Regions from separate parts of the Mesorhizobium sp. M0983 genome, predicted to be linked through region 2. Evidence: predicted binding sites of a transcription regulator. Region 2 holds the regulator's gene; the other holds the start of a gene.
What was found. Region 2 encodes PhoB, which activates phosphate uptake and scavenging genes when phosphate is short. Its sites were predicted from a motif close to TGTCATNNANCTGTCAT; they were not measured.

Region 1: a site for PhoB is predicted at 7,925-7,941, ahead of ppk2 (polyphosphate kinase 2). Genes of this name have one in related genera too.

The regions. Positions count from the first base shown of each region.
Region 1 is NZ_JAMYNH010000011.1:83,208-98,539, reverse strand. Features, by position in the region: gene NKH71_RS20615 (L,D-transpeptidase family protein) at 1-1,146, opposite strand, end outside; gene ldtR (transcriptional regulator LdtR) at 1,483-1,998, opposite strand; gene NKH71_RS20605 (DUF6163 family protein) at 2,202-2,624, opposite strand; gene NKH71_RS20600 (enoyl-CoA hydratase/isomerase family protein) at 2,621-3,664, opposite strand; gene NKH71_RS20595 (DUF2066 domain-containing protein) at 3,859-4,680, shown strand; gene hemB (porphobilinogen synthase) at 4,768-5,799, shown strand; gene NKH71_RS20585 (dihydrofolate reductase family protein) at 6,199-6,846, shown strand; gene ppk2 (polyphosphate kinase 2) at 6,898-7,818, opposite strand; gene NKH71_RS20575 (aldo/keto reductase) at 8,098-9,018, shown strand; gene NKH71_RS33495 (aldo/keto reductase) at 8,903-9,142, shown strand; gene NKH71_RS20570 (hypothetical protein) at 9,266-9,424, shown strand; gene NKH71_RS20565 (DUF982 domain-containing protein) at 9,477-9,734, opposite strand; gene NKH71_RS20560 (GntR family transcriptional regulator) at 9,831-10,493, opposite strand; gene NKH71_RS20555 (multidrug efflux MFS transporter) at 10,662-11,921, shown strand; gene NKH71_RS20550 (DUF423 domain-containing protein) at 11,978-12,349, shown strand; gene NKH71_RS20545 (hypothetical protein) at 12,419-12,562, opposite strand; gene NKH71_RS20540 (hypothetical protein) at 12,626-12,769, opposite strand; gene NKH71_RS20535 (LacI family DNA-binding transcriptional regulator) at 12,936-14,018, shown strand; gene NKH71_RS20530 (OpgC family protein) at 14,043-15,218, opposite strand.
Region 2 is NZ_JAMYNH010000003.1:67,367-82,698, reverse strand. Features, by position in the region: gene tolA (cell envelope integrity protein TolA) at 1-30, shown strand, start outside; gene NKH71_RS06855 (hypothetical protein) at 168-383, opposite strand; gene NKH71_RS06850 (DUF2865 domain-containing protein) at 718-1,710, shown strand; gene NKH71_RS06845 (hypothetical protein) at 1,802-2,152, opposite strand; gene pstS (phosphate ABC transporter substrate-binding protein PstS) at 2,814-3,875, shown strand; gene pstC (phosphate ABC transporter permease subunit PstC) at 3,935-4,921, shown strand; gene pstA (phosphate ABC transporter permease PstA) at 4,925-5,776, shown strand; gene pstB (phosphate ABC transporter ATP-binding protein PstB) at 5,773-6,576, shown strand; gene phoU (phosphate signaling complex protein PhoU) at 6,609-7,316, shown strand; gene phoB (phosphate regulon transcriptional regulator PhoB) at 7,333-8,022, shown strand; gene NKH71_RS06810 (ROK family protein) at 8,032-9,276, opposite strand; gene xylF (D-xylose ABC transporter substrate-binding protein) at 9,562-10,602, shown strand; gene NKH71_RS06800 (sugar ABC transporter permease) at 10,745-12,076, shown strand; gene NKH71_RS06795 (ATP-binding cassette domain-containing protein) at 12,091-12,891, shown strand; gene NKH71_RS06790 (CHASE domain-containing protein) at 13,021-14,643, shown strand; gene NKH71_RS06785 (YMGG-like glycine zipper-containing protein) at 14,743-14,988, opposite strand.

The DNA.
Region 1 (15,332 bases), on a different contig from region 2:
ATAGACCGCCACCGGATTGGTGACCTGCACCGGGACGTTCTCGCCGCTCTTGATCGCCGCCTCGAAGTGCTGGCGATTCCAGCCCGGCGTATCGCGCAGAATCCAGGTGACGAGGTCGCGCACGTTCTGGACGCGCACGCAGCCCGAGGAATCGAAGCGCATCATCTTGCCGAACAGGCTCTGCTGCGGCGTGTCGTGCATGTAGACGCCGTCCGGGCTGGGGAAATTGATCTTGACCGAGGCCATGGCGTTGCCAGCGCCCGGATCCTGGCGGAAGCGGTACTTCTCGGCGTCGTCGGTCGACCAGTCGACGGTCAGCGGATCAACCTCGCTGCCATCCGGCGCGAACAGACGGATGTGGCTGTCCTTGAGATAGTTGGGGTCCTTCCGCATCAGCGGAATGATGTCCTTGCGCACGATCGAGACCGGCGCGTTCCAGTAGGGATTGACGATGATCTCGTTGATCTTGGAATTGACGATCGGCGTCTGCCGGTCGATTTTGCCGACGATTGCGGTATGGCGCAGCACGACGCGATCGTTCTCAACGGCTTCGATCTGGGCGCCCGGGATGTCGACCAGCACGTAACGGTTGCCCAGCGTGCCGGCGCGCTCGCGCAGCCGCTGCAGATTGGTCTGCAACTGGCCGAGCCGAATTGGCGCCGAAACATTCATCGCGGCATAAGAATATTGGCCCAGCGTCCCGTCGGCAGGCAGGCCATGGCGCGCCTGGAAGCGCTTGACCGCGGAGTCGACATAGGAATCGAAGGCTGTCGAAATGCCGGCGCTCTGCGCCAGATCGCCCGCAATCATCAGACGCTTGCGCAGCGGGACCACGTCCGGATCGTCGACGCCGAGCTGCAATTTCTTGGTGTCGGGAACCGGCTCCCAGCCGCCCTGGGCGACAATGTTCTGGTATTGCGCGACCGCCTGCTCGGTGAACGAAACGGTCTGCAGGCTGAAGATCGGCAGCGTCGAGGCCACCTTGCCGCCCTGGCTGGGGCGGGCGTCGAACTGGTCGTCCCAATTGCCGCGGGCCGAGGATTTCAGGATATCCCCGATCACATCCTGCGCACTGGCGCGGCCGGCGACCATAGCGGCTGCGAGCGCGGAGGCTCCTGAAAGGAAGAAACGGCGGCTGGTTCTCATGGGCGGTCCAGACATTCTTGCTACAATTCAACCTACCGGGCGGTCTCGCCCGCACTCTAGAGTTGGCTTCTTAACAATTAGCCAACCATGGCCCGCATCACTTCGGTGTAAAAACACATGAAGTGATTTGAGCACAGGACAAATGCACGGCTTTGGCCCCAGCATCACCCGCATCTTCGGTTCCACTGGAATATGGCGGCAACGTGGCTGTTGCTCGAATTTGGATCGGCCGGCCTGACGAAACGGAAAGACCGGTGCTTTTCGGCATCGGCCTTTGGTCCGCTCCGCGGGAGCGCTTCCGTGGTCCAGCTTCAGATCTTGATGCAGCGGGTGCGATTACATCCGGTATGCGATGGTATCGTTCCAGAACCGGTCCAGCCGCTGGAGGGCGCGGTTCATCTGCTTGAACTCTTCGGTGTTGATGCCGCCGACCTGCTCGATCGAGCCGACATGGCGCTCATATAGGCCGGCGACGACCTCCGCCACCTCATTGCCCTTCGGCGTCAGCGAAACCCGCACAGAACGGCGGTCGATGCGCGAGCGCTGGTGATTGATGAAGCCGAGATCGACCAGCTTCTTCAGATTGTAGGAGACATTCGAGCCGAGATAGTAGCCGCGCGAGCGCAGTTCGCCGGCGGTCAGCTCCGAATTGCCAATGTTGAACAGGAGCAGCGCCTGGATGGCGTTGATGTCGGAGCGGCCGTTGCGGTCGAATTCGTCCTTGATCACGTCAAGCAGACGGCGATGCAGCCGTTCGACCAACTGCAGCGATTCCATGTACAGCGAACGGATCGCCTCGCGGCGGTCATCGGATACGTTGGCGGTCTTCGCCGCCGGACGCGAATTGATCATTGTCTTTGCCTCTCGTTTGTCGCCCGGTGATTTTTTGTTCTTCACCTTGATCACGACACTATCGAATACTCATAAAATTCGACTTAAACGCCAAGGCTAACAAGAGCTTACCGGTAAGGGGTTTCGAAAGAGGCTTAACGGGCGGTCACCCGAGCAAGGATAATTAACCTAAAGATTTAGCCACCGATCCTTGACCGGAATTGCTATCGCCGGGCCTGCCGCTTCTGGATCCAGATCACCACGCGGAATACGATGTAGAGCAGCGCCACCGCAAGATGCGAGGCGACGATCAGCAGCCGGTGGCCGAACAGCTCGGGGAAGCCGGCATACATGACCGTCTCGGTCACCGCGCAGATGAACCAGATCACCGGCCCCCAGGACGCCAGCATCCACAGGCCGGCGGCGGCGAATGGAAAAAACACCGCCAGCACCACCGCCGCCACCTGCCAGTGCACCGGCATCAGGTCGAAGCGCCATAAGGGGCCGGGGTAAAAGCCGATCAGCCGGATCCAGTACAAGATGCCGAACAGCAGGCAGTAGCCGGCGATGACGCGCTGGAACCAGGCGAAGATGACCTCGACCGTCGAGGGCTGCAGCACCACGCGTCTCGAGGCGGCCTCGCTCACAACTTCAGTTCCCGTCCGCCGAGCGGTGCGAAATAGGCATCGACGTCGACGGCGCTGACCTTATCGATGCCTGCCGGCCGCCATTGCGGCGTCGAGCCCTTGTCGATGATGGCAGCACGGATGCCTTCATAGAAGTCGTGCCCGGCAAGCATGCGGTTGAGGATACGGAACTCCATTTTCATGCACTCGTCCATCGACAACGTCTGCCCGGCTCTGATCTGGCGCCAGGCGACATGCAGGCTGGTCGGCGACCGGGTGCGGATGGTGGCCAGCGTCTTTGCCGCGAACTCGTCGGCAGTGGCTGCCCGCTCCAGGCTGGCGACGATATCGGCCAGCGACGGCTGCGCGAAATGCCTGGCGATGGCTTCGAGCGTCGGCATGTCGGTCTCGCGTTTGGCCGGGACGAAGCAGCCGCGCAGCACCGATTCCGGGTCGCCGCTTGCCGCCAGCCGGTCGAGAAAGCCAGCTTGATCCTCCGCTCTGATCGTATGCGTGGCCAGGCCCGACCACAAAGCATCGCCATGGCGGATGCGGTTGCCGGTCAGCGCCAGATACATGCCGAAGCTGCCGCCGAGATCCGGCAACAGATGGCTGGCGCCGACATCCGGGAAAAAGCCAATGCCGACCTCGGGCATGGCGAACTGGGCGTTCTCGGTCAGCACCCGCTGCGAGCCATGGAAGGAGATGCCGACGCCGCCGCCCATGACGATGCCGTCGATCAGCGCGACATAGGGTTTTTTGAAACGGGCGATACGGGCGTTCAGCCGGTATTCGTCGGCGAAGAAATCGACCGGAGGCTTTCCTGCCCGGCCGGCCTCATAGATATGAAGGATGTCGCCGCCTGCCGAAAACGCCCTGCCCTCGGCCTTGACGACAACGACATCAATGCCGTCGTCACGCTCCCAGCTGCGCAGCGCCTTGTCCAGCGCCTTGACCATGCGGTGGGTTACGGCATTGAGCGCCTGCGGCCGCGTCAGCGTGACGACGCCGGCCCTGCCCAATCTTTCGAAGCGAATCTCGTCGCCTCCGCCAAAATCCATCGCCAGAGAACCCTCCCCGCGCCCCGCCGGGAGTGAAGTGCTAAAGCGTGGCGCATGGCCGCGTCAATGGCGGGCACGCCAGCGCAGCCTCTGGCCCGGACCGGACGCCGGTGCTAACAATCGATGGCTAGAGGCAGCAATGACGAAAAAGTCATGGCAGGCGCGTTGCAACGCGCACCGACGGGACGTCGTCTATGATTCGATTTTCGCGCCCTGCGCTGATGGCAATCGGGTTGATCGGCACCTGCCTGGCTGGCCATCCAGCCTTGGCGACAAGCCTCGCCGAACTCTACCAGTCGCAAACCATCGTCAATGGTCAGGGAGAAGAACATCGTCAGGCCGGCTTCAAGGTCTGCCTCGACAAAGTGCTGGTGCGGGTATCCGGCGACCAGCGCCTGCCGGCGAAACCTCAGATGACAGCACTGCGCGACAAGGCCGGCAGCTTCGTCAGCAGCTTCCGCTACCGCGATCGCATGGAAGGTATTCCAAACCATGATGATCAAGGCACGTACGACCGGCCGCACGATCTCACTTGCCAGTACACGCCGCCGGTGATCGATAAAGTGCTTGCTGAGCTCGGCAGCAAGCCGTGGCTCGGCGAGCGGCCGATCATCTCGGTACTGCTGGCTGTGCAAGATGCACGCCAGCATTTTGTCTTGGCGAGCGACGGAGACGAAAGCCCCTATATGGCAGAGTCCTTTCAATCGGCAGCCGGACCGTTGGCGATGAAGATCGTCATTCCAAGCAAGGCCGCTCTGGTAAAAACCGGGGCGATTTTCGAACAGGTGCGTGCGCTCTCACCCGAATTGCTGGCGAGAACTGTCGGCAACCAAGAGCTCTTGGCCGGCAGCCTAGTCTGGAGCGACAAGGAGTTGGGCTGGATCGCCGATTGGCGGCTTGCCATGGCCGGCAAGACCTACAAGTGGCAAGTGCGCGGCGTCAACTTCGACGAGGCATTCCGCGTCGCCATGCGGGGTGCTGCGCAGATCCTGTCAGGCAATGGCCAACCAGAATAGCGCCCGACAGGACCGCTGGCACAATCGTGTCGCATTGGTCAGCAGCGGAGGCTCGTGGTAAAAGTCGCCCGATCCGGAGTTTTGGCGATGAACAAATTCACCCCTGCAAAGCCTGCCGGCGCGCGCAGCGTCGACGAGATCACCGGCAGCCGGCGGCTGCGGCGCATGCGCAAGGCCGATTGGTCGCGCCGCCTTGTCCAGGAGAACCGGCTCTCGGTCGACGATCTGATCTGGCCGATCTTTGTCGTCGACGGCAGACAAGTGCGCGAACCGATCGCCGCCATGCCCGGCGTCTTCCGCCTGTCGCTCGACCTCGCCGTCAAGGAGGCTGAGCGCGCGGCTAAGCTTGGCATTCCGGCGATCGCCACTTTCCCCAATGTCGAGCTCGGCCTGCGCGATCAGACCGGTTCGCACATCCTCGATCCGGAAAACATCATCAACCGCGCCACCCGCGCCATCAAGCGCGCGGTGCCGGAGATCGGCATCATCACCGACGCGGCGCTGGACCCGTTCACCTCGCATGGCCATGACGGCATCTTGCGCGACGGCATTATCGTCAATGATGAAACGGTGGAGCAGGTGACGGCAGCAGCCGTCATCCAGGCGGCGGCAGGGGCCGACATCATCGCCCCCTCGGACATGATGGACGGCCGGATCGGTGCCATCCGCGATGCGCTGGACGCCAATGGGTTTCAGGATGTAGCGATCATGTCCTATGCGACCAAGTTCGCATCCGCCTTTTACGGCCCCTACCGCGAGGCGGTCGGCACCGCCGGCCTGCTCAAGGGCGACAAGAAGACCTATTACATCGATCACGCCAATTCCGACGAAGCGGTGCGCGAGGCCGAGCAGGATCTCGCCGAGGGCGCCGACATGCTGATGGTCAAGCCCGGCCTGCCCTATCTCGACATCATCCGCCGGCTGAAGGACGAGTTGCAGATGCCGACCTTCGCCTATCAAGTGTCGGGCGAATATTCGATGATCAAGGCCGCCGCCGCCAATGGCTGGATCGACGGGGAAAAGGCGATGCTTGAATCGCTGCTGGCCTTCAAGCGCGCCGGCTGCGACGGCATCCTGACCTATTTCGCGCCGGAAGTGGCTGAGATGCTGAAGGGGTGATGCGCCTCCGTAGCGCCCACATCGAGTAACGTTCCTTCGTCCAAAGCGCGACATGGCCACCGCAGGCAATCGCTTCAGGTTTGCGCTGCCCCTCATTGCCCTGCCGGGCATTTCTCCCCGTATAGTGACGGGGAGAAAGACGCGTTCGCAAAAGATTTCGCCAATCTCCAGCGTTGCAAAAACATCGCCGAGGTTGCGGCCAGCCCCTTCGCCCCGTCACTATACGGGGAGAAGGTGCCGGCAGGCGGATGAGGGGCGGCGCCAACATTGAGATTGGTCATTCCAACATGATTTGGAAGCGATTGGCCCCGGCGATTCAAAAAACCGCTTGCAAAATGCAATCAGTTAAGCTACCCGATAACTGCGTGCATCTCACAATTGGTTATCAAGGAGGCTCTCATGTCCAAACTTCGCGTCAGCGCTTTCACCTTGTCGATCGACGGCTTCGGCGCCGGTCCCGACCAAGACCTGAAGAACCCGCTGGGTGTTGGCGGGGAAGCCCTGCACGAATGGATGTTCGGCACCCGCACCTTCCGCAAGATGGTTCTCGGCAAGGATGGCGGGACCACGGACACTGACGAGGCGTTCGCCGCGCGCAGCTTCGAGAATGTCGGCGCCTGGATCCTCGGCCGCAACATGTTCGGGCCGATCCGCGGCGAGTGGCCTGACGAGAGCTGGAAAGGCTGGTGGGGAGACAATCCGCCATACCACGTGCCGGTCTTCGTGCTGACGCACCATCAGCGGGATCCCATTGTCATGGAGGGCGGCACGACCTTCTATTTCGTGACCGACGGCATCCACTCAGCGCTGGAGAAGGCGAAAGCAGCGGCTGACGGCAAGGATGTACGGCTGGGCGGTGGCGTTTCTACGATCCGGCAGTATCTCAAGGAAAAGCTCATCGACGAGATGCATCTGGCGATCTCACCTGTCCTGCTCGGCGCAGGCGAGAGCCTTTTTGCCGGCATCGACATGCCCAAGCTCGGCTACCGCTGCAGCGAGCAGGTCGCGACGCCGAAGGCCACGCATGTCATCATCGAGCGCGCCTAGCTTGTTGCAGGGCGCTGCCCACGGAGGCAGCGCCCCTCCTCGCTGCTTTAGTCAGTATTTCTCCGGCACATACAGTTCGCGCGGCAGCACCTGACGTTCGTATTCGGGATTGAAGACGCGCTCCGGTAGTGTGATCTCCTCGTGCGGCACCTCCTCATAGGGCATTTGCTTGAGGAGATGGTCGATGCAATTCAGCCGCGCCCGCTTCTTGTCGTTGCCCTCGACGATGAACCAGGGAGCTTCCGGGATGTTGGTGCGGGCGAAGGTTTCTTCCTTGGCCTTGGTGTACTGCTCCCAGCGCACGCGCGACTGGAGGTCCATCGGCGACAATTTCCATTGCTTCATCGGGTCGTGGATGCGCATCAAAAAGCGCATCTGCTGCTCCTCATCGGTGATCGAAAACCAGTATTTGACAAGCGTAATGCCTGAGCGGAGGAGCATGCGTTCGAAATCCGGCACGTCGCGAAAGAACTCCTCGACCTGATCCGGCTGGGCAAAGCCCATCACCCGCTCGACGCCGGAGCGGTTGTACCAGGAGCGGTCGAACAGCACGATCTCACCGCCGGCCGGCAGATGCGGAACGTAGCGCTGGAAATACCATTGCGACTTCTCGCGCTCGGTCGGCGCCGGTAGTGCTACGACGCGGCAGATGCGCGGATTGAGCCGCTGGGTGATGCGCTTTATGACGCCACCCTTGCCCGCCGAGTCGCGGCCCTCGAATACCACGACGAGCTTCTTCTTGTGATAGGCGACCCAGGACTGCAGCTTGATCAATTCGGATTGCAGCGTGATTAGATCCCGAAAATATTGCAGGCGGTCGATCGATGGCGGATGCGCATTCTTATAGATCTTGGCGATCTCCATCGACAGCGCCGGCTCAGAGATTTCCAGCTCATAATCTTCGTCGAGCGTGTCGGCGAGTTCCGCTTCCAGCCAGTCCCTGGCCGGGGAATTCTGTTTTATCTCGGTCATTTGCGCTGCTCCGCTTACAGGCCGTGTCGGCCGCTGTCAGGCGCTCTGCCGCCCGGCCCGGCGGCCGGAAATCGAAGCGCTGAACCGATGTTAGTATAGGCCAGCAATGACGGTTTTATTGCAGCCGCTGTTGCGCTGGCTGCGCGTCCAATCCGTAAGATGTGATCGATGTTGCCCTGCAACACGGGCGACAAGCGGAACGAATTATCCTACAAATGCCCGGTTCATTCAGGGCTGTCGTTTGAAACGCCCTTTCCCGATAAATCATGAGGATACGACATGGAATACCGCACTCTCGGCCGTTCCGGGCTGAAGGTTTCGACGCTGACCATGGGCACCATGACGTTCGGCGGCGGCGGCGCGTTTTCGGCGGTCGGCAAGACCGATCTCGACGAGGCGCGCCGGATGATCGACCTTTGCATCGATGCCGGCATCAACGTCATCGACACCGCCAACGTTTATTCGAACGGGGTGTCAGAGGAGATCATCGGCGAGGCGCTCGGCGGCAAGCGCAAGGGCGACGTGTTGATCGCCTCCAAGGCGCGCATGCGGATCGGCAAAGGCCCCAATGATGAAGGCCTGTCGCGCTATCATCTGATCCGCGAATGCGAGAGGAGCCTGAAGCGCCTCAGGACCGATGTCATCGACATCTATTTCCTGCACGAGTGGGATGGCCTGACACCGCTCGAGGAAACCATCGCCGCGCTCGACACGCTGGTCGCGCAGGGCAAGGTCCGCTATGTCGGCTGTTCCAATTATTCCGGCTGGCAGGTGATGAAGGGGCTCGGTATCAGTGACCGTCATCACCAGCCGCGCTTCGTCACCCAGCAGATCCACTACACTCTGGAAGCCCGCGAGGCCGAGTATGAATTGTTGCCGATCTCGGTCGACCAGGGGCTCGGCGTGCTGGTCTGGAGCCCGCTCGCCGGCGGATTGCTGTCCGGCAAATATCACCGTGACCAGCCGACCGCCCGCCAGCTCAGCGGCTGGTCGGAACCGCCCGATCCGCGACGAGGACCGGCTGTGGCGGATCGTCGACGTGCTGATCGATATCGGCAAGAACCACGGCGTGTCGGCAGCGCAGGTGGCGCTTGCCTGGTTGCTTGGCCGGCCCGCCGTCAGTTCGCTGGTGATCGGCGGACGAACCGAAGCGCATTTCAAGGACAATATCGCTGCTGCAAGCCTGGTGCTCGGCGATGAGGAGCGCACACGCCTCGACGTGGTCAGCAGGCCGCCCGTGCTCTATCCCTACTGGCACCAGCAATTCACGGCAAAGGACCGGTTCGGGCCCGCCGATCTCGTCCTCGACCGGGACGGCGCCTGAAAAAACGCCCTGAAGCGGGGCTCCCCGGACTGCGACGAGATATGGAGCCGATCGTGCCTTGCGGTGTTGTGTTTGTGGCCCAATGCTCCTAGGCAAAGGCCAAGCACAATGAAAGGAAACGATATGCCACGAGCACCGAACTACGGTCAGGAACGCAAGGAACGCGACCGGCAGAAGGCTGCCAAGAAGGCGGAAAAGCAGGCTGCCAAGGTCGCGGCCAAGGAGCGCTCGAAGCCCGAGGGCGAAAGCGAGTCCCAAACCAACACCGAAACGGCCGAGTGATGATATCAGGCCTGTCAGGCGGCCCGGGTCTCGATCAAGTCCCCGCTATGCCTCAGGCCGGCGCCTTGTCGCTGACGAAGACGTTCACTTCGCGGGCGGCGGCAATGAAGGCCCGTCTTGCGTTCATGGCCGGCTTGTCGCCGGCCAGCGCATCATGACAGGCTTGCAGCGCTTCGCGGTGCTTGGGGCTGCGCTTGCCGGGCCAATTGTTGAGGAGGTAGTCGGAAGCCTCGCGGGCCGTACGCAAGAGCTGATTGCTTCCCGCCGCGCCCTTGACGGTCACGGGTGTGTCAAATCGGTTGTTTTCCATCGCCGCTCTTACGCCATCGGCATTTGCGAAGCGAGACCGAAAGTAGCTTTCTTCGCTCATCTGCCTTTTTCGTGATCAATGGCCGCCGATCCTCACTCAAGCGACGACGGCAAATCCCCTGGCGCGCAGGCCGCGCCGGTCGTTGCGCAACGACGTGACCAGCCGGTCGCGGCTACCGTCGATATGAGATGAAAGCAGGCAGGCGGCCCCGTCGGCATCGCCGGCCCGCACCGCCGACAGAATGTCATGGTGTTCGGCCCAGGCACGGCCAAGCGCTGCCTCGTCGCGAACCTCGAGCCAGCGGGCGCGCGACAGGCGCGTCATCGCATCACGAACCGCTCTGAACAGGAACTCGTTGCCTGACAGGCGCGCCAGCTCGATATGAAAATCCATGCCGACACGATGCCATTCCTCGCGCGGCGTCTGGTCGTCGCAGGAATCGAGCATCGCCTCGATGATTTCGACGGCACCCCTGTCCTGCAAGGCACAAGTCAGCCTGACTGCCGCGACCTCGACCGCCTCGCGATAGACGGCGATCTGCTCCAGCTCGGCAAGATTGATGGGCGAGACCGTCCAGCCGCGGCCGTCGCGGCAGATCAGGCCTTCGGTCTCGAGCCGCAGTAACGCCGCCCTGACCGGCGTGCGCGAGGCGCCGAAGCGGCTTTCGACCCAGCGCTCCGTCAGCCGCTCGCCGGGACCGATCTCGAGCCCGAGGATCATCTCGCGAAGCTGCTTTTCGACGTTCTGCATCTGCGACATTGGCGTTCCGTTGTTGGAGCCGGTTCATTGGCCCTCTGCTCACCGGCCATTACTGGCGATCACTTTGCAGGGACCGCATTGACAGCGACCAGCCTTGCGTCCATGACGGATACCAGTTTGGTATCCCAAAATGGTATCCGCAGCAACCCAACGACAGCAGTCTCTGACATGCCGCAAGACGCCACCCTCGCCGTGCAAGGCACGCATAACGTCCACTGGCGCCGCAATCTCGCCGTGTGTTTTGCCGGCTCGTTCAGCACGCTCGCAGCGATGACGCTGCTGTTGCCGTTCCTGCCGCTCTACGTCGAACAGCTGGGCGCCGAGGGCCATGCGGCGATCGTGCAGTGGTCGGGCATCGCCTACGGCGCCACTTTCCTTGCTGCCGCGCTGGTCGCACCCCTGTGGGGGCGGTTAGGCGACCGCTACGGCCGCAAACTGATGCTGGTGCGCGCCAGTTTCGGCATGGCGATGTGCATGTCGCTGACCGGCATGGTGCAGACTGTCTGGCAATTGGTGTTCTTGCGCCTGCTGATCGGCTTTGCCGGCGGCTATTCTTCGGGCTCGACCATCCTGGTTGCCATGCAGACGCCGAAGGATCGCTCCGGCTGGGCGCTGGGCGTGCTGTCGGCCGGAATCACGGCCGGTGCCCTGGTCGGCCCGCTGCTCGGCGGCGCGCTGCCGCCGCTGATTGGCATCCGCGCCACATTCCTGCTCGCCGGCGGCGTCATTTTCCTGGCCTTTCTGGCAACCACCTTGCTGATCAAGGAGGCCCCTCGCCCGGTTGCCGCCAAGGCCGCGTCAGAAGAAAAGGCGAAAGGCGGCTGGTCGCAAATTCCCGACAAGCGCCCCGTCGTCGCCATGCTGGCGACCGGGACGCTGTTGAGTTTCGCCACCATGTCGATCGAGCCGATCATCACCGTCTATGTCCAGCAGCTCATCGAAGATCCGAGCCAGGTCACGCTGGTCTCCGGCATCGTCATGTCGGCGGCAGCGCTCGGCGCCATCCTGTCGGCGTCGCGGCTCGGCAAGCTCGCCGACCGTATCGGCCACTGGAACGTCATCGTTGCCGCGCTCGCAGTCTCGGCGCTGCTCCTGATCCCGCAGGCCTTCGTCACGCAAGGCTGGCAGCTCGTCGGCCTGCGTTTCCTGATGGGCGTGGCGCTTGGCGGTCTTTTGCCCTGCATCACCAGCGTCATCCGCCACAATGTGCCTGACGGCGTCGGCGGCAATGTGCTGGGCTTGTCGATCTCGGCGCAATATGTCGGGCAGGTCGCCGGACCGTTGCTCGGCGGCTTCGTTGGTGGCCATTTCGGCATGCGCGCGGTGTTTCTCGGCACATCCGTGCTGATGGCGGGCGGAGCGGCCTATAACTGGCTGGTCCAGTCGCGCCGCGAACGCGACATGCTGGCGGAAGCCGGCAAATCCTGACACGGTTCGCGCAGCGCTATCTCAGGCGGTCGCCAGCAATTACGGAGGCCTGGAAAATGAGCACGGATGAACACGCGGCAGGCAGCCGCATTCTGATTTTTGCCGGCGGCCTATGCGGCGCAACCGGCGTGGCGCTTTCGGCGGCGTCGGCGCATCTCGGCGGCGCTTTCGTCGGTACGGCCGCGTCCTTCCTGCTCATGCATGCGCCGGTTTTGCTTGCCGTCGGGCTGCTCGGTGGCAATACCATCCTGCGAAGCGGAAGCCTCATCCTCCTCGTCGGGCTTCTGCTGTTCTCGGGAGATCTCCTCGCTCGCGACTTCCTCGGCTCGCGGCTGTTCCCGATGTCGGCGCCGATCGGCGGCACCTTGCTGATCGGCGGCTGGCTGGTGATGGCCGCCTCGGCGCTGGTGCGCCCGCGCCGCCATTGATGCGACAACCAATGGCGGCCGCTGCTCTTTCACCAGCCGCGCTCGATCCACGAGCTCTGTCTTGCCAGCTCAGTCTCGCGGACGTTCGAGCCGGACTTGCCCGTCGCGCTTGGTCGTCTTGACCACACGCCGTCGCTCCGGCCGTTCGGTAGCCGGCGAGATGCCCCAATAATTGCGATAGATGTCTTCGAACAGATGCTTGACCGGGTGCATGGCTTAATCTCCTCTAGCTTATTTGAATCGATCCAATCAGCAGGCGAAAAAATGCGCTGCCAATCAGCTCCACTCGCGTCGCTTCAGGAAACGCAGGTCGCGAATCCACGGACCGGTCCTGTCGCGCCGCTTCCGGGCCTCCGCGCTCGAGCGGATGCTCCAGTCGTTCCGGTAAATGTCCTCGAACAGATAATTGACGGGGTGCATGGCACTCTCCTCTTGTATCGATCCAATCGGTAGAACGAAAAACGCTCTTGGATCGATTCAAAGAATACGCGCCGCACCATAAATGTCAAGCAAAAATTTGAATCGATCCAAGGAAGGTGTTAGGTAATCGGCGATACTGTTGGACCGGAATCCCGGAGACAAACACATGGCATCACTCACCGAAGGCAGCAGGAGGCCCATCCGGCTGGCCGACATCGCCAAAGCCGCGGGCGTATCACACGGCACTGCCTCCAATGTCTTCAGCCGTCCCGAAATCGTGCGCGAGGAAGTCCGCGAGCGGGTCAAGGCGGCGGCCGAGGCGCTGGGCTATGCCGGCCCCGATCCCAAGGGCCGCCTGCTGCGTGCCGGCAAGGTCAATGCGATCGGCGTCGCCACCACCGAGCCGCTGTCCTATTTCTTTGACGACCCCTTTGCCCGCGTGATGATGGCCGGCATTTCGGAGGCCTGCGACGCCACCGGCGCGGGAATTGCTCTGGTGTCGGCTGGCAACGAGGAAAAACTTGCCTGGAACATCCAGAGCGCCCTGGTCGACGGCTTCATCCTGTTCTGCATCGAGGGCGGTCCGCGTCTCGTCGAGCTGACGCGCGAACGAAAGCTGCCCTTCGTTGCGCTCGAGTTCGGCTCGCAGGACGACACGGTCTCGGCGATCAGTATCGACAATGTTGCCGGCGGCCGGCTCGCGGCGCACCATCTGGCGGTACTTGGACATCGCCGCTTCGCCGTGTTATCGCTGGCCTTCGCCGACGACAGCACCGGTCTTGTCTCGCCCGAGCAGGTCCGGACAGCGTCGTATACCGGAACCCGTGACCGCCTCCTCGGCTATTTCGAAGAGCTTTCCAGGTTCGGTGTCGACACCGCCAAGGTGCCGGTCTACGAGACCGAAAACGACAAGGCGAGCACAAGGGCTGGTCTCGAAACCATCTTCGCCTCGGCGGAACCGCCGACCGCCATCCTGGCGATGTCGGACCGGATCGCAATGGTGGCATTGGAATGGCTCAACGCACGGGGCATCGCGGTTCCCCGCGATGTTTCCGTCGTCGGCTTCGACGGCGTGCCTGAAGCCGCAATTTGCGAGCCTCCGCTCACCACCATCGCCCAGCCGATCGCCGAGATCGGCCGCCGGGCAGCGCGAAGAATCCTCGACTTCGACGGCACGGTGCGGCGAGAAACGCTCGACGTCGAACTTGTCGTCAGGGCATCGTCCGGACCGCCGCCGAGCATAGCTTGAGGCCGGCAGATCGAGCGTCCAGGTTTATCGGTTCGCTTGCGCGGCCATCGGCCCAATTTCAAAGGACGAGCGGGCCGCCTCGTTGCGGACCGGCTTGCCCTTTCCGGACCAGCCGATGGCAGACAGCCACTCCAGATAGAAGGCGAGCGCGAACTGCATGGCGATGCCGGCGGCGAGCAGCAGACTGTCATAGGCAATGCCGCCCGGGTTGATCAGCTTCATCACTTGCGCCGCCATGGCAATCACCGTTCCGGCAATGAAAACCGGCAACGAGCGTTTGCCCAATATGGCGAGCGGATTGTCACGACCGGTGCGGAACAGGTTCGAGACGGAAGGCAAGGCGACGACCAGGTAGCTCATCGCCAGGATGTGCAGCAGTCGCGGCAACGACAGGAATGTCTTGTCGAAACCGGTCAGCACCACCGGCAGGTCGAGCCATGACACATGCCCCCACAGCGGGCTGTGCACCCAGACGAGCGCCGTGAGCACATAGGTGGCGGCGGCGCCGACCAGCCAGAGATTGACCGGGATGGTGCCGCCGCGCCGCACATGCAACACGCTGGCCATGCCGATATTGAACAGCAATTGCCATGACAGCGGATTGAGGAACCAGAACCCGGGCTCCGGGTAGTTCGGTGGCGCGATCTGGTAGATTCCGGCAAGCAGCCAAAGGGCTGCGGATACGGCAAGCGCCGCCAGTGGCCGATAGCTGATGAACAGCAGGAAGGCCGGCGCCATCAACAGCAGCGCTGCATAGACCGGCAGTATGTTGTTGTAACCGAGCTGATGGCCGAGCGTGACGATGCCGACCAGGACTTGTGGCGGGTTTCTGACGAGCGGCTCGATGTTGATCAGCGTCAGAAGGTCCGGCCGTTTCGCAAACACCGCCGCCGCGCAGAAGATAGCCATGACCACCATCGTCGTGACGATGTGGGTGACATAGAGCACGCCGGCGCGGCGCCACATTTTCAGCGTTGCAATCAGCCGGTTTCCCGGCTGGAATTTGGTGCCGTAGGCGAGAGCGACGGACATGCCGGAGATCAGCACGAAGGCCTCGGCCGCATCCGAAAACCCGAAATTCTTGTAGGTCAGGGTTTCGAAAACGGTGCCCGGCACATGGTCGATGAATATGGTCAGGAGGGCGAGAGCCCGGAACACGTCAATACGCGTATCGCGTTCCGGCGAAACTGGCATGGTCATCGATAAAAGGCCTTAAAGCTGGTTGTTCATGCCGGCATGCGACCACCCGGGCGACCACCCGGCGCACACTGCTTCGATCCCTCCCGCGGGGGATTATATCGGCAAAGAAACGGA
Region 2 (15,332 bases):
CCTGCAACGCGAGTGCAGGCTTCGCCTTGATCTTTTCCGACAACCGGATTCCACTTTTCGGGATCTAGCGCATGTCGAGCAAAAGTGTGCAGCGGTTTTGCGACAACGACATGCATGAAACAAGAACCTAAGCGCGTCGCATGAGGCCCCATCGACCGCGATGCGCTTTAGTGGCGGCTTCGTCTGGCCTCGACATGTCGCGCCAGTTCCGGCATTTCGAAGACATAGTCGCTCCAGGCCGATTCCGGAATCTGGCCGGCGAGATAGCACTCCAGCAAAAGCCTCTGCTCGTGGTCGAGCGGCCTCGGTGTGCGTTCATGGTCCAGCCCAAGTGAATGGAACAGATTCCTGGTCAGGCCCGCGACAGTGAAATGAATCGACATTTTGCGGTCTCCTCCTTTGGCCGCTCAACGCCGAACTTGGGGCTAAGGTTTCAGCAACGGCCGGCCGGTAACGCCGGATTGATCGCGGTGCGGAACCGGCCGGGTGCTTCAAACTTCGCCGTGGCGCGAGTTCGCCGGCGTTGCTGCCGGTTCGTCTCAATCTTGAAATAAAAATGTAATATTGAATTTACGCCAGCGGATATAATACACTAGAACTAAAGTCTCTGGTGGCGGTGCGGTCTACTTCAATTAGGTAAAACTGATTTAGCCAGTACTTAACCATAGTCGACAAAGAAATCCTATTCTCGGCGCAACAAGGACAATGGTCGCTCCAATGACACGCTTCTGGCTTCTCACGATTCTGATGCTGGTGTCGGCAATAGCCGTTGCGCTCGGCACGTCCTCCTCCTATGCGGATAGCTGCGGCGCGATCAGGAGCCAATTGCTTTCGGCGGGGCGTGGCGCCGGGACCAGCCCCGAGCTTGCCCAACTACGCCGGCAACTCGCCGCGATTCAAAGGCTGGAGAGACAGCGCCGATGCACGGCGAAAACGGCCGGGTTCTTCTTCAACCCCTGCGCCGACCTCGTAAGCAGCAAGGCGGAGGTGCAACGGCAGATCGCCAGACTGTCGAATTCGGGCAGGGACACCTCCGGCCTGAAGGCCAGGTTCGTCGCGCTAGGCTGCGCCGCCCCCGCTGCCAAGAAGCAGCAGGCGCAGCAGAACCAGCCGCAGGCACAGCAGCGCACAGCACCAAAACCTCAGTCCGCAGGCGCAATAATGGGTGGCAATCGGATGCTGTTTTGCGTTCGCTTGTCGGACGGATATTTCTTCCCCGCGCCAAAATCGCAGTTCGCCAAGAACGACGATCTGAAGGAAACGGTCGATCAGTGCCGCTATATCTGCGACGATGCCGGCGTCGAACTCTATACGCTGAGCGATGCCACCCGCGAGACCGAAGAGATGATCGCGCTCGAGACGCAAAAGCCCTATGTGGAGCTTGCGACCGCCTTCAGGTACCGCGACGACGCGAACTTCAAGGCCTGCGATGTCAAGCGCTATTACCAGCGCGTCGCCGAACTCAGGGCACGAACCGTGACACCGGCCAACATGAGCAACGCCATCATTCCGTTGCCGACGGCAAAGCCGGATTTTGGCATCGTCGCGGAAATTCCTGAATCCGGGATCCAAACCGCCGGTACCGCTCTCGCAGGGGAAAAAACGCCGGTTGCCGAGGTACCAGGGGCTGCCCAGCATCAGTCGGTCGAAAGAGCGATCGGCGCGCGGCCGGTGAGAGTGGTCGGGCCGGCCTTTTTCCCGGCGGACTGACCAAGGCAGGCGATGTCCCGAGACGGCGAACGGCTGGCCGGATAGCCGCTTCAAGGCCTACAGCCGCACGCATCGACCGACGGCCGGTTGGTTATTCGCAGACCATGCGGGCCCGTTTGCCGGGCTGGCTGACATTCCTGCAGGTGAGCGGCTTCGCCGGCTCCGATGACAGCATGGGCGGATTGGCGACCTTCCTTCGTGGCGCTGCAACGGAAGCTGCGCTCCGGCGCACCGCCGGCCTTTTCGGCGTTTGAGGCGCCACAGGAAAGACATCGGTCTCCAGCTGCGACTGTTCGGCTTGCGCCTGCGGAGAAGGCCGGTCCCAGAAACGGCGAACATCGAGCGGCTTGGGAATGATCACGGTGCCGTCATAGCTGCGCGCGCAGCCGGTTCCCAGAAGCAGCGCCAGGCACAGGAAGACAGGCAGAATCCGTCGAAACATCAGCAACACCCCTGCAAGCTTATAACGCTGCTTCGGCCCAACCGACAACCGGCGGAATAGTGCAGAGGGAGTAGGTAAGGTGAAGTAGAAATCGTCGCACTTCCAGTCGAAGGCCCCGCTCGAAAGATCGAGCGCCGGGTCGGGCGCGGATGGAGGTCCAGCGCGAGGCGAGTTAAAACCTTGCGATTCGTCACCGCTTCCAGCGTAAGGCCATGGTGCGATCGCACCATACCCAATGGCGCGCTCAGTCGCGACAATGGGATATTCGAAGTTCCGCTCCTCCAGTTACGGGCGGGAGCAGCGACCGCCGGCAAGAAACAGGGTCAGATTTACCCCAACGGACCTGTTTCGGCGATGGCGCGGCCATGACACGTTCTGGCTGCATGCAACGCGCTCCCGTCCGGCTTTTTTCTTCTCAAGGTCAGTGGCTGCTATCGTCGAGCGGACAAAGCCGGCCGGAATTCACGCAAGCTGCTGATTCCAGCGGCAAACCGCGGCCCATGCCGACAAAGCCCGCGGCCGTTCCTTCTTAACCCGGCTGGACGACGTTACCGGAGCGACATGAAACTGTCATGCGACTGTAATAATCGGGGGCTATTGGCCTCAGCGGGCGCCGGAGGAATGGCGCCGAGAGACCATATTCCGAACAGGAGCAGGCCACATGAGACATTTCATCCGCTCGGCGGCCGTTGCGATTGCAATGGCTGCGGCGACGACTACCCTCACCCTGTCCGCCGCGCTCGCCGCGGACATCTCTGGCGCCGGCGCCACCTTCCCCTACCCGATCTATGCGAAGTGGGCCGACACCTACAAGAAAGACACCGGCATTGGGCTTAACTATCAGTCGATCGGTTCCGGCGGCGGCATCAAGCAGATCAAAGCCAAGACCGTTACCTTCGGCGCTTCTGATGCGCCGCTGAAAGGCGAAGAGCTTGAATCGTCCGGATTGGCTCAGTTCCCGATGGTGATGGGCGGCATCGTTCCCGTCGTCAACCTCGAAGGCATCAGGCCGGGCGAGTTGGTTCTCGACGGCCCGACGCTGGCCGACATCTTCCTCGGCAAGATCACGAGCTGGGATGACGAGGCGATCAAGAAGCTCAATCCCGACGTCAAGCTGCCTTCGCAGGCGATCGCGGTCGTTCACCGTTCTGATGGGTCGGGCACGACGTTCAACTTCACATACTACCTCGGCGACGTCAGCGCGGACTGGAAAGAAAAGGTCGGCGTCGACAAGGCCGTGGAATGGCCCGTGGGCATCGGCGCCAAGGGCAATGAGGGCGTTGCCAACAACGTCTCCCAGACCGGCGGCGCGATCGGCTATGTCGAATACGCCTATGCCAAGCAGAACAAGCTCACCCACACCGACATGATCAACAAGGACGGCAAGAAGGTCGAACCCACCGCGGCGGCATTCTCGGCGGCAGCGGCCAATGCCGACTGGAGCTCGCAGCCGGGCTATGGCGTCATCCTCGCCAACGAGCCGGGCGCCGAGTCCTGGCCGATGACGGCGGCAACGTGGATCCTCCTGTACAAGAAGCCGGACGATGCCGCGACCACCGGCGAAGCGCTCAAATTCTTCGCCTGGGCATACGACAAGGGCGACGAGATGGCCGGCGAGCTGGACTACGTTCCGATGCCCGACAAGGTGGTCGAGAGCGTCAAGGCCATGTGGGCCAAGGAAGTCGTCGGCAGCGACGGCAAGCCGCTCTACTCGGCTATGTAATCTCCTCCAGGGAGGGCGTCGACGGCGCCCTCCCTGTTGCCTTCAATCGCGAGGACCCAATGACCATCGCTTCCGATGCCATGCTATCATCTGCAGCCCGGGCCAGGGAAGCTACGGTGCGGCGCTTCGCGCTCACAGACGCCATATTCCGCGGACTCACCCGCGCTTCCGCAATTCTTGTGCTGGTCATCCTCGGTGGTGTCGCAATCTCGCTGTTTGCCGGCTCATGGCAGGCCCTGTCGTCCTTCGGGTTCTCTTTCCTGACGACTGAGAGCTGGAATCCGGTTACGGAAAAATTTGGCGCGCTGGCGCCGATCTACGGCACCCTGGTCACGGCGGCCATCGCCATCCTGATCGCGGTTCCGATCGGCATCGGCATTGCCGTGTTTCTCACCGAACTCTGCCCGCGCCCGCTCAGGCGCCCGATCGGCATAGCGGTCGAGCTGTTGGCCGGCATTCCCTCGATCATCTACGGCATCTGGGGCCTGTTCGTGTTCGCGCCGTTCCTGCAGACGACGATACAGCCCTTCATCATCAACATCTTCCACGGCGTGCCGGGACTATCCAGCCTTTTCGCCGGCCCTCCTTACGGCATCGGCCTTCTAACCTCGGCGCTGATCCTCGCCATCATGGTACTGCCCTTCATCACCTCGATCACCAAGGACGTCTTCGATACGGTGCCGGCGGTGCTGAAGGAATCGGCCTACGGCATCGGTTGCACGACCTGGGAAGTGACCCGGCGCGTGGTCATTCCCTATACCCGCATCGGTATCATGGGCGGCGTCATGCTTGGCCTCGGCCGCGCGCTCGGCGAAACCATGGCGGTGACCTTCGTCATTGGCAACGCTCACCGCATCAGCGCCTCTCTGTTCGCGCCGGGCACGACGATCTCGGCGACCATCGCCAATGAATTCACCGAGGCCGACGGCGATCTCTACACCTCCTCTCTGGTTTCGCTCGGCCTGATCCTGTTCGTCATCACTTTCCTGATCCTTGCCGCCGCCCGCTATATGCTGATGCGGATCGACGCCCGTACGGGAGCCTGACCGATGTCGACATCCTCATCGCTCCACAGCCGCCGCAAAGCCAGGAATTCGGTGATGATGGCGCTTTGCGTCGTCGCCGCCGGCATCGGGCTTGCCTGGCTGGCGCTCATTCTCGGTGCACTGGTCTATAAGGGCACAGCCGGGCTTTCGTTCGCGGTCTTCACCGAGATGACGCCACCGCCAGGCGAGGCCGGCGGCCTGCTCAATGCAATCGCGGGCAGCCTGCTGATGACGATCATCGCCGTTGTCGTCGGCACGCCGATCGGCGTGCTGGCGGGAACCTACATGGCCGAATATGGGCGTTTCTCGCGCATCACCACCGTCGTGCGCTTCATCAACGACATCCTGTTGTCGGCGCCCTCGATCATCATCGGCTTGTTCGTCTATGAGTTGATGGTGCGGCCAATGGGGCATTTCTCGGCCATAGCCGGCGCCGTTGCGCTTGCCATCCTGGTCATTCCGGTGGTCGTGCGCACCACTGAAGACATGCTCAACCTGGTGCCGAACGCGTTGCGTGAAGCCGGTGCCGCGATCGGCGCGCCGCGTTGGGTGGTGATCCGTTCGGTCGCCTACCGCGCCGCATTGTCCGGCATCGTCACCGGCATATTGCTGGCGATAGCACGCATTTCCGGCGAGACGGCGCCGCTGCTCTTCACCGCGCTCAACAACCAGTTCTGGAGCAGCAATATCAACGCGCCGATGGCCAGCCTGCCGGTGACCATCTTCCAGTTCGCTCTCAGCCCTTACGAGGAATGGCAGCAACTGGCGTGGACCGGCGCACTCATAATCACCCTGACGGTTCTGGGCTTGAGCATCCTCGCCCGCAGCCTTACCGGACGCAGAGAGGACAGATGACACAGATGTTGTCCCCGGACATGACGATGACCGAAACGGTCGCCGAGAAGACGAAGATCGAGGTCAAGAACCTCAACTTCTACTACGGCCAGAGCAAGGCGTTGAAGGACATCACCTTGTCGCTGCCCGAGCGCAGCGTCACTGCCTTCATCGGCCCTTCGGGCTGCGGGAAATCGACGCTGCTGCGTGTGTTCAACCGCATCTACGAACTCTACCCGAAGCAGACAGCCGAGGGCCAGGTGCTGCTCGACGGCAAGAACATTCTCGACCGCTCGCAGGATCTCAATCTCCTGAGGACCAAGATCGGCATGGTGTTCCAGAAGCCGACGCCGTTCCCTATGTCGATCTACGAGAACATCGCCTTCGGGGTCAGGCTCTATGAGAATCTCGGCAAGTCCGAAATGGACGGCCGCGTCGAACAAGCGTTGAAGCGGGCCGCGCTGTGGGGCGAGGTCAAGGACAAGCTCAACGCCAGCGGCTTGAGCCTGTCAGGCGGCCAGCAGCAGCGGCTTTGCATTGCCCGCACCGTGGCGGTGAAGCCGGAAGTCATTCTGCTCGATGAGCCGGCTTCGGCACTCGACCCGCTGTCGACCGCCAAGATCGAGGAGCTGATAGACGAGTTGCAAGCCGATTACACGATCGTCATCGTCACCCACAACATGCAGCAGGCGGCGCGCGTGTCGCGCCAGACCGCCTTCATGTATCTGGGTGAACTGGTCGAGTTCGACCGGACCGAGAAGATCTTTACGTCGCCCCGCGAGAAGCGCACGCAGGATTACATCACCGGCCGCTTCGGCTGAGCCGTTCCGATCATGCATATAAGGACAGGACCATGGGCGAACACACAGTCGCTTCTTTCGACGAGGATCTCGAGCAGATCAGCAAGCTGATCCGCGACATGGCCGACCTCGCCGGTTCGATGGTCGGCGGGGCGACCAAGGCCCTGTTGAATTCTGACAACGTGCTGGCGCAACGCGTCGTTTCCGACGATGCCATCATGGATGCGCGTCAACGCGAACTGGACGACCGCGCCATCACCCTGATCGCCAAGCGCCAGCCGATGGCCCACGATCTGCGCCATGTCGTCGGGGCGATCCGCATGGCCGGCGATCTCGAACGCATCGGCGACCTTGCCAAGAATATCGCCAAGCGTGTGAGTGCGGTCGGCCTTAGCGTCACACCGCGCGACCTATCGCATTCCATCGATGCGATGGCGCAGCTGGTGCTCATCCAGGTGCAGGGCGTCATCGAGGAGTATGCTGCAGGCGATGCGGCCGCGTTGGCCAAGCTACGCGCCGCCGACGAGCGCATCGACGTCAAATATACGTCGGTGTTCCGCGAACTGTTGACCTACATGATGGAAGACCCGCGCAACATCACCGCTTGCACGCATCTGCTGTTCTGCGCCAAGAATCTGGAGCGGATCGGCGACCATGTCACCAACATCGCCGAAAATGCGTATTATGTGCTGACCGGCGAGCAATTGCCGGTCAATCGTCCGAAGCAAGACGAAACGACAATGTCCGCACCGGCGACATGATGGGGGTGCCCAGCCGATGATCGCACCACGCATAATGGTGGTGGAGGACGAGGAGCCGTTGGGTGTGCTGCTCCGCTACAATCTCGAATCCGAAGGCTACCAGGTCGAGGTGGTGACACGCGGCGACGAAGCCGAGATCCGTTTGCAGGAGAATGTGCCCGATCTTCTGGTGCTCGACTGGATGATACCAGCGGTTTCCGGCATCGAGCTCTGCCGCCGGTTGCGGGTGCGCCCCGAAACCGAACGGCTGCCGATCATCATGCTGACCGCGCGCGGCGAGGAGAGCGACCGGGTACGCGGTCTTTCGACCGGCGCCGACGACTATCTGGTCAAACCGTTTTCGACACCGGAATTCATGGCCAGGGTCAAGGCGCTGCTGCGCCGCGCCAAGCCGGAAGTGCTGTCCAGCGTGCTGAAGGTCGGCGACATCGTGCTCGATCGCGAATCGCACAGGGTGTATCGCAAGAAGACCGAGATCCGGCTCGGGCCGACCGAATTCCGGCTGCTCGAATTCATGATGCGGCATCCGGGCCGCGTCTTCTCGCGCAGCCAGTTACTCGATAATGTCTGGGGCGAGACGATCTATATCGACGAACGCACCGTCGACGTGCATGTCGGGCGGCTGCGCAAAGCCGTCAACAACGGCCGCATGCCTGATGTCATCCGCACCATCCGCGGTGCCGGCTACGCGATCAGGGAAGATTGACCCGCCCAGTCAGGCTACGTTCTTTCTGACGCCGGGCCTCATTTGCGCGCCCGGCGCGAAAATCTGCTGGTCGACGAAGCTTAACGCCCGCATTGCACAGCCTTCGCGGATCAGCGGCAATTCGTTCGGCTCGGTATCGAAGGAGATCGAGCCCGAATGCTGGCCGCCGGCGGTCTGGGCGATGGCCTTCCGCAAGGCCGGCTCGATCAGATCAAAGGCGGCGGCACTGGCGCCGACCATTGCGACCGGTGCCGGATCGATCAGCGCGAACAGCGAGCCGAGACCGAAACCCAGCGCTTCGCCGGCCTTGCGGTAGGCTTCGCGTTCCGGCCCGTCCTTCTCGCGCGCCCGAACCGCCAGCGCGCGCATGTCGGCGTCGCTGACGTCGGCGACCGGTTGGCTGTCTTCGCTCATCTGCGTGGCGTTGCGCCAGATGGCGTAATTGCCGGCATAGGCCTCGATGCAGCCGCGCCGCCCGCAACGGCAGAGCGCGCCGCCCGGACGATGGATCATGTGGCCAAACTCGCCGCCCGAGGAATGCGTGCCGGTGAACAGCTCGCCCTTCAACACCAGCCCCATGCCGATGCCGTGCGAAAGCAGGATGGCGATGAAGTCGTCGCGATAGCGATCCGGATCGCGCCAGCGCAAAGCCACCGCCATCATATTGCAGTCGTTCTCCACCGTGGCCGGGATGCCGAATTCATCTTCCAGCATGTCGGCAAAGGCGATGTCCGTCTGCGGCGTGATCGGCGACCACAGCATGGCGCGTGCAGGGGAGTCGGTAATTCCCTGAATCGCCAGGGCGATGCGGGCGACACTGCGGACGTCAAGATCTGGATCGTCCAGCCGGCGCCGGACGATGGCCATGCATTCGCGGATCAGTTCGTCGCGCGGCATGGTCAGCGTGTCCAGCCGGCGCTGTTCCTCGGCGACCACCTGCCCCGCATAGTCGATGATGGCGGCCGACAGGAAATTCAGCGACAACACCACGGTCAGCACCGCCGCCGCTTCCGGATTGAGGGCGAGGCCGACCTGCGGACGACCGCGTTTCAACGAAACGGGTTCGCTTGCCTTGCTCTCGGCGAGGATGCCTTCCCGTATCAGGTCGGAGGAGATCGCCGATATGGTCGAATGGCTGAGGCCGGTGGTTGCGGCGATCTCCGTACGCGATGGCTGGCCGGCCCGGCGCACGGCCGAGATCACCATCGCCCGGTTGCGCCGGCGCAAATCGTCATGGCGGATTCCGACCGACATCGTTTTGCTTTCCTCCCGGTTTGCCGCGGCCGCTCATGAACCGGAAGCCGTCGGTAATGCCGACAAATAGTGTCAGATGAGGCAAATAGTGTCAGATGCAGGTGGCGCTGTCATCGTTTATTCCGAAGCTCGAAAAACTCGCAGCAACATCAAAATCCATCAGAATCGATGTTGACAGCAGCGGGAGATCGGGCCAGTATTTTTTCGAGGCTCGAAAAAATTAGCGCCTCTAAGCTGGCCTTTGGGGCCAATTGGTCACGCCGTACGCGGCGCAGGGAGGATATGATGAAGAAATTCACGACCGCCATTCTGGCGGGTGTCGCCATGACGCTGGCGCTTGCGTCGGTGGCGCAGGCTAAGGACAAGGTCATCGGCGTTTCCTGGTCGAACTTCCAGGAAGAGCGCTGGAAGACCGACGAAGCCGCAATGAAGGCGGCCATCGAGGCCGCAGGCGACAAGTATATTTCCGCCGACGCACAGTCCAACCCCGGCAAGCAGCTCACCGACGTCGAGAGCCTGATCTCGCAGGGCGCCAACGCACTGATCATCCTGGCGCAGGACGCCTCGGCGATAGGGCCGGCCGTGCAGAAGGCGCTGGACGAAGGTATTCCGGTTGTCGGCTACGACCGGCTGATCGAGAACAAGGACGTCTTTTACCTGACCTTCGACAACAAGGAAGTCGGCCGCATGCAGGCCCGCGACGTGTTCAAGGTGAAGCCGGAAGGCAACTATGTCTTCATCAAGGGCTCGGGCGCCGATCCGAATGCCGATTTCCTTTTTGCCGGTTCGATGGAAGTGCTGAAGGACGCCATCGACAGCGGCAAGATCAGGAATGTCGGCGAGGCCTATACCGACGGCTGGCTGCCGGCCAACGCCCAGAAGAACATGGAACAGTTCCTGACCGCGAACGACAACAAGGTCGATGCGGTGGTCGCCGCTAACGACGGCACTGCCGGCGGCGTCGTCGCCGCACTGACGGCGCAAGGGTTGGCTGGATCGGTTCCGGTCTCGGGCCAGGACGGCGACCACGCCGCGCTGAATCGCATCGCGCTCGGCACACAGACGGTCTCGGTGTGGAAGGACGCGCGCGAGCTCGGCAAGAACGCCGCCGAGATCGCCTCACAATTGGCCGACGGCAAGCAGATGACCGACATTGCCGGCGTGAAGGATTTCACCACGCCCGGCGGCAACACCGTAAAGTCCCTGTTCCTGACCCCGGTCGCCATCACCAAGGACAACCTCAACGTCGTCATCGACGCCGGCTGGATCAAGAAAGAAGAGGTCTGCGCGGGCGTGGCGGCGGGCGCTGTTCCGGTCTGCAACTGATCCGAGTTTCCGAGAAGTCCGAACGCCGCGGCCGCTTGCCGCGGCGTTTTTTCAAGAAAGAATTGTTTTTCCGCTTCCGGCGGATAACTTCTAGGCTGCTTCCGGCATCCGCGGCAGACGGCAACCCGGCGGGAGAAACATCATGACCGACACGACTTCCAACACGCCGGTCGACAGCTCGACGGCAGACCGGGCGCGGGAATCGGAGCTCGGCGTCGTTGCCCGATTTCTCAAGGCAACCGAACTCGACACGCGCATGCTCGGCATGGTCGGCGCGCTGCTGGTCATCTGGGTCGGGATCCACATACTGTCGGGCGGGCTCTTCCTGACGCCGCGCAATCTCTGGAACCTTTCGGTGCAGACCTCGTCGGTGGCGATCATGGTGACCGGCATGGTGCTGGTCATCGTGATGCGCAACATCGATCTTTCCGTCGGCTCCGTGGAAGGCGTGATCGGCATGGTGATGGGCGTGGCGCAGGCCGAATTCCTCGTCCGCATCATGGGATTTCAGCTTGGCAGCCCCTGGCTGTGGGTCATCGCACTGGCCGCCGGCCTGGTGCTCGGCCTGGCTATCGGAGCGTTTCAGGGTTTCATCATCGCCTATCTCCAGGTTCCTGCCTTTATCGTGACGCTCGGCGGATTGCTGGTCTGGCGCGGCATGGCGTGGCTGATCACCAGCGGGCGCACCGTTGCGCCGCTGGACAGGACCTTCCAGCTGATGGGCGGCGGACCACGGGGCTCGATCGGCGCCACCTGGAGCTGGATCGTCGGTGTCCTCGCCTGCGCGGCCGTTGCCTTCATGCTCTTCAACGGCCGCTCGCAGCGCAAGCGCTTCAACTTTCCGCTGCGCCCTGTCTGGGCGGAAAGCTTGCTCGGCGTGATAGCCTGCGCCGCCATCCTCGGCGCCGTGTGGATCGCCAATTCCTATCCTTGGCCGGTCGGCATCGTACGCCAATATGCCCAGCAGAACGGCATCACCGTTCCCGAGGGCGGGTTGTTCATCGCCCACGGCATCGCCATACCTGTGCTGATGGCCGTGGCCGCGGGCATCGTCATGACCTTCATCACCAGACGCACCCGTTTCGGCCGCTATGTCTTTGCCATAGGCGGCAATCCGGAAGCGGCCGAACTCGCCGGCATCAACACACGCTGGGTCACCATGAAGGTGTTCATGATCATGGGCGTGCTGGCCGCGATCAGTGCGGCGATCGCATCGGCGCGCCTCAACGCGTCGACTAATGCGCTGGGGACCCTGGACGAGCTGCTGGTCATCGCGGCGGCCGTGATCGGCGGCACGTCGCTCGCCGGCGGCTCCGGCACGGTGCTCGGCGCCATGCTCGGCGCGCTTTTGATGCAGTCGCTGCAATCCGGCATGGTGCTGCTCGGCATCGATTCGCCGCTGCAGAGCATCGTTGTCGGCGCCGTGCTGGTGGTCGCGGTGTGGCTCGATACCGTCTATCGCAAACGGGTCTAGTGAGGAGAACGAGCATGGCAGACAGGACCGCTCCCACGGGCACGCCGCTGATCGACATGCGCAACATCTCGATCGCCTTCGGCGGCATTCGCGCCGTCGACGATGCCTCGGTCGATCTTTTTCCGGGCGAGGTGATGGCTTTGCTCGGCCATAACGGTGCCGGCAAATCGACGTTGATAAAAATCCTGTCCGGCGCCTACAAGCGCGATGCGGGCCAGATTTTCGTCAACGGCGAGGAGGCTTCGATCTCCAATCCCCGCGACGCCAAGAAGTACGGTATCGAGACGATCTACCAGACGCTGGCGCTGGCCGACAATGTCGACGCGGCTGCCAACCTGTTTCTCGGCCGTGAGCTGATGACCGGCTGGGGTACGCTCGACGACGTCGCCATGGAGGCTGAGGCGCGCAAGGTGATGGGCAGGCTCAATCCGCGCTTCCAACGCTTCAAGGAGCCGGTGGTAAAGCTTTCGGGCGGCCAGCGGCAGTCGGTTGCGATCGCCCGCGCCATCCTGTTCAACGCCCGCATCCTGATCATGGACGAGCCGACAGCGGCACTCGGGCCGCAGGAGACGGCACAGGTCGGCGAACTGGTCAGGCAGCTCAAGGCCGACGGCATCGGCATCTTCCTGATCAGCCATGACATCCATGACGTGTTCGAGCTTGCCGACCGCGTCTGCGTCATGAAGAACGGTCGGGTTGTCGGCACGGCGCGCACGACCGATGTCACCCAGGACGAGGTGCTCGGTATGATCATCCTCGGCAAGTGCCCGCCCGGCGCCATCCCAGGGCCGGGCGCCCTGAAGATCGCGGCCTGAACGAGAATTAGCCGGCTAATCACAAGTCGCCAAAATGTGCCAGCAGTCACCATGCTTTGGCCTCGCCATTGTGTTGGCGTCGGGAGTTGCCCATAAAGATGCCGAACCGTCCACGGGACGTATCGGCAATTGAAGAAACTCTTTCCGACCGTAGCTTTCATCGCCGTCGCGCTGATCAGCCTGACGATGGCGGGTTTTGCCTATTTTGCCACCCAGGAAGCCGCCCGTATAAAATTCGAGGCGACGGCGGACGACGCGCTTAACCGGATCGAAAGCCGCATCGACCTGGACCTGTCGCTGCTGCGCTCAACCCGGGCATTGTTCGATGCGCGCAATGGCGGTATCTCGCAAGGCGAGTTCAAGGCTTTCTTCAACGCGCTCGACATCGACAATAATTTCGCCGGCCTGCGCGGCATCGGCTTCCTCCGCCTGGCGAAAACTGAAAACGAGGCGGCGGTCGAGCGCGATATCCTGCACGATCACGGCGCAAGCCATCCGATCTATCCCGACACGAACTTGCCGTGGCGTACGCCCATCGTGCTGTTCGAGCCGCTGGACCCGTCCAATAAATCCAGCATCGGTTATGATATGTTCACCGGGCCGGTGCGGCGCGAGGCGATCGAAAAGGCGATGGTCGACGACCAGCTGCACGCCAGCGGGCTCGTGCAGCTCGGCAAGGATACGGGTGCCGCGCAGACCTTCACCGGATTCCTCGTCTTCGTCCGGCTCAATGTCGAAACCGCGCCGGACGCCGTCAACGCATCGAGATCTTCGACTGCCGGCTTCCTCTATGCGGCCTTCCGCTCCCGGGACCTGTTCCAGGCTGCGCTCAGCCGGGCACCTCTGTTGCCGGTCAACACCGAAATCTATGACGGCGCTGTGAACAGTGACAACCTGCTGTTCCAGTCGGAAACGCCGCCTGTTTCAGCCCTTGGCGACAGGCTGCTGATCACCCGCAAGATCACCGTTGCCGGTCGGCCGTGGGTCGTCCTGTTCAGGCCGACAAGTGCTTTCTCGCAACCTTCCTCGCGTGCCATTCCGGTGATGCTCGGATTGTTCGGGCTACTGCTTGCGGGCGCCATCGCGCTGGTGGCCCGCTATCAGGAGCGGGCCTATGAGGCGGTCTCGCTGCTTCACGAAACGACCGAAAAGAGCCTGCTGGAAAAAGACCTGATGCTGCAGGAGATGAAGCATCGCATCAAGAACTCGATCACGCGGGTGCTGGCAATCGCGCGCCAGACAGCATCGCACACCGCCGACGTCCAAGAGTTCTCGGCATCATTTTCGGCTCGGCTGCAGGCGATGGCGGCTTCCCAGGACATGCTGACGCGCTCACGCTGGCAGAAAGCCGATCTCGGCGACCTGCTGCGCATCGAGCTTGGCCAGGTGTTCGGAAGCGAGCTTCCTGAAGGGCTGTTGTCGGGACCGGAGGTTCTTCTCGACGAAAAGACGACGCAGGCACTCGGCCTCGTCTTTCACGAACTGGCGACGAATGCGCTGAAGCATGGCGAAACCGGCAATTCAGTCGGTGCGCTCAAGGTCGACTGGTCGCTCGAAGGCCGCGGCGGAGCCCGGACATTGGCTCTCAACTGGCGCGAGGCCGGGCAGAGGAAGCTCGAGACACCGGCGAAGAGCGGTTTCGGCACCAGACTGATCGATCTCAACGTCACACGCGAGTTGCGTGGCACAATCAGGCGCGATTTTCACGAAAACGGCTTGAACGTGGAAATCAAGGTTCCGCTGCCGGCTTGAAACGCCGTCTCGTGAGCCGCATCGCGACAGCGCTTTGGAAGTGCAAACGCGGAGACAGGTGGTCTGCCTCCGCGTTTGCTGTTCGCCTGGAACTCGAAACTAGTTGCAGCGAGCTGTGTAGATCCGGCCGTGACGATCTCTGTATTGGCAGTAGCCATTTTGCAGGCGGCGAACCAGCAGACCGCCAATCGCACCAGCGCCAGCGCCGATCAAAGCGCCCTTGCCGCCGCCGACAGCGCCACCAATAAGCGCGCCGCCCACAGTGCCGATACCCACGTTCTCTTCCGTGGTGGTGCAGCCGCTGACCGCAACCACGGCAACCATGGCAATAATCATCTTCCGCATGGAGTCATCCTCACTTTGTCCTCACTTTAACAAGCTCCAGCCGCCATCTAGCATGAAAGTGCGGCCTCTGCGCGCACGATTTCATTGTTGATTAAGATAGTCTTTTCGGACGTGCGCCGTTCGATGCTACCACGAACTCGGAAATCTCCAAGGACGCATCGAGCGTGGCGTCGGGATGCACATTCCAGACAATCCTGTCATAGCCGTCCTCGAGCGCAGGATCGACGGCAAGACATTTGGCGCCGACATGTTGGGCTTGGCCCTGCCGGTCGATGACCGCGAACGGGGGCGCGCCGCCGTGCACTCGGCCGCGGTTTCAAAGGAATCAAGCAGAGGCGAGCTCG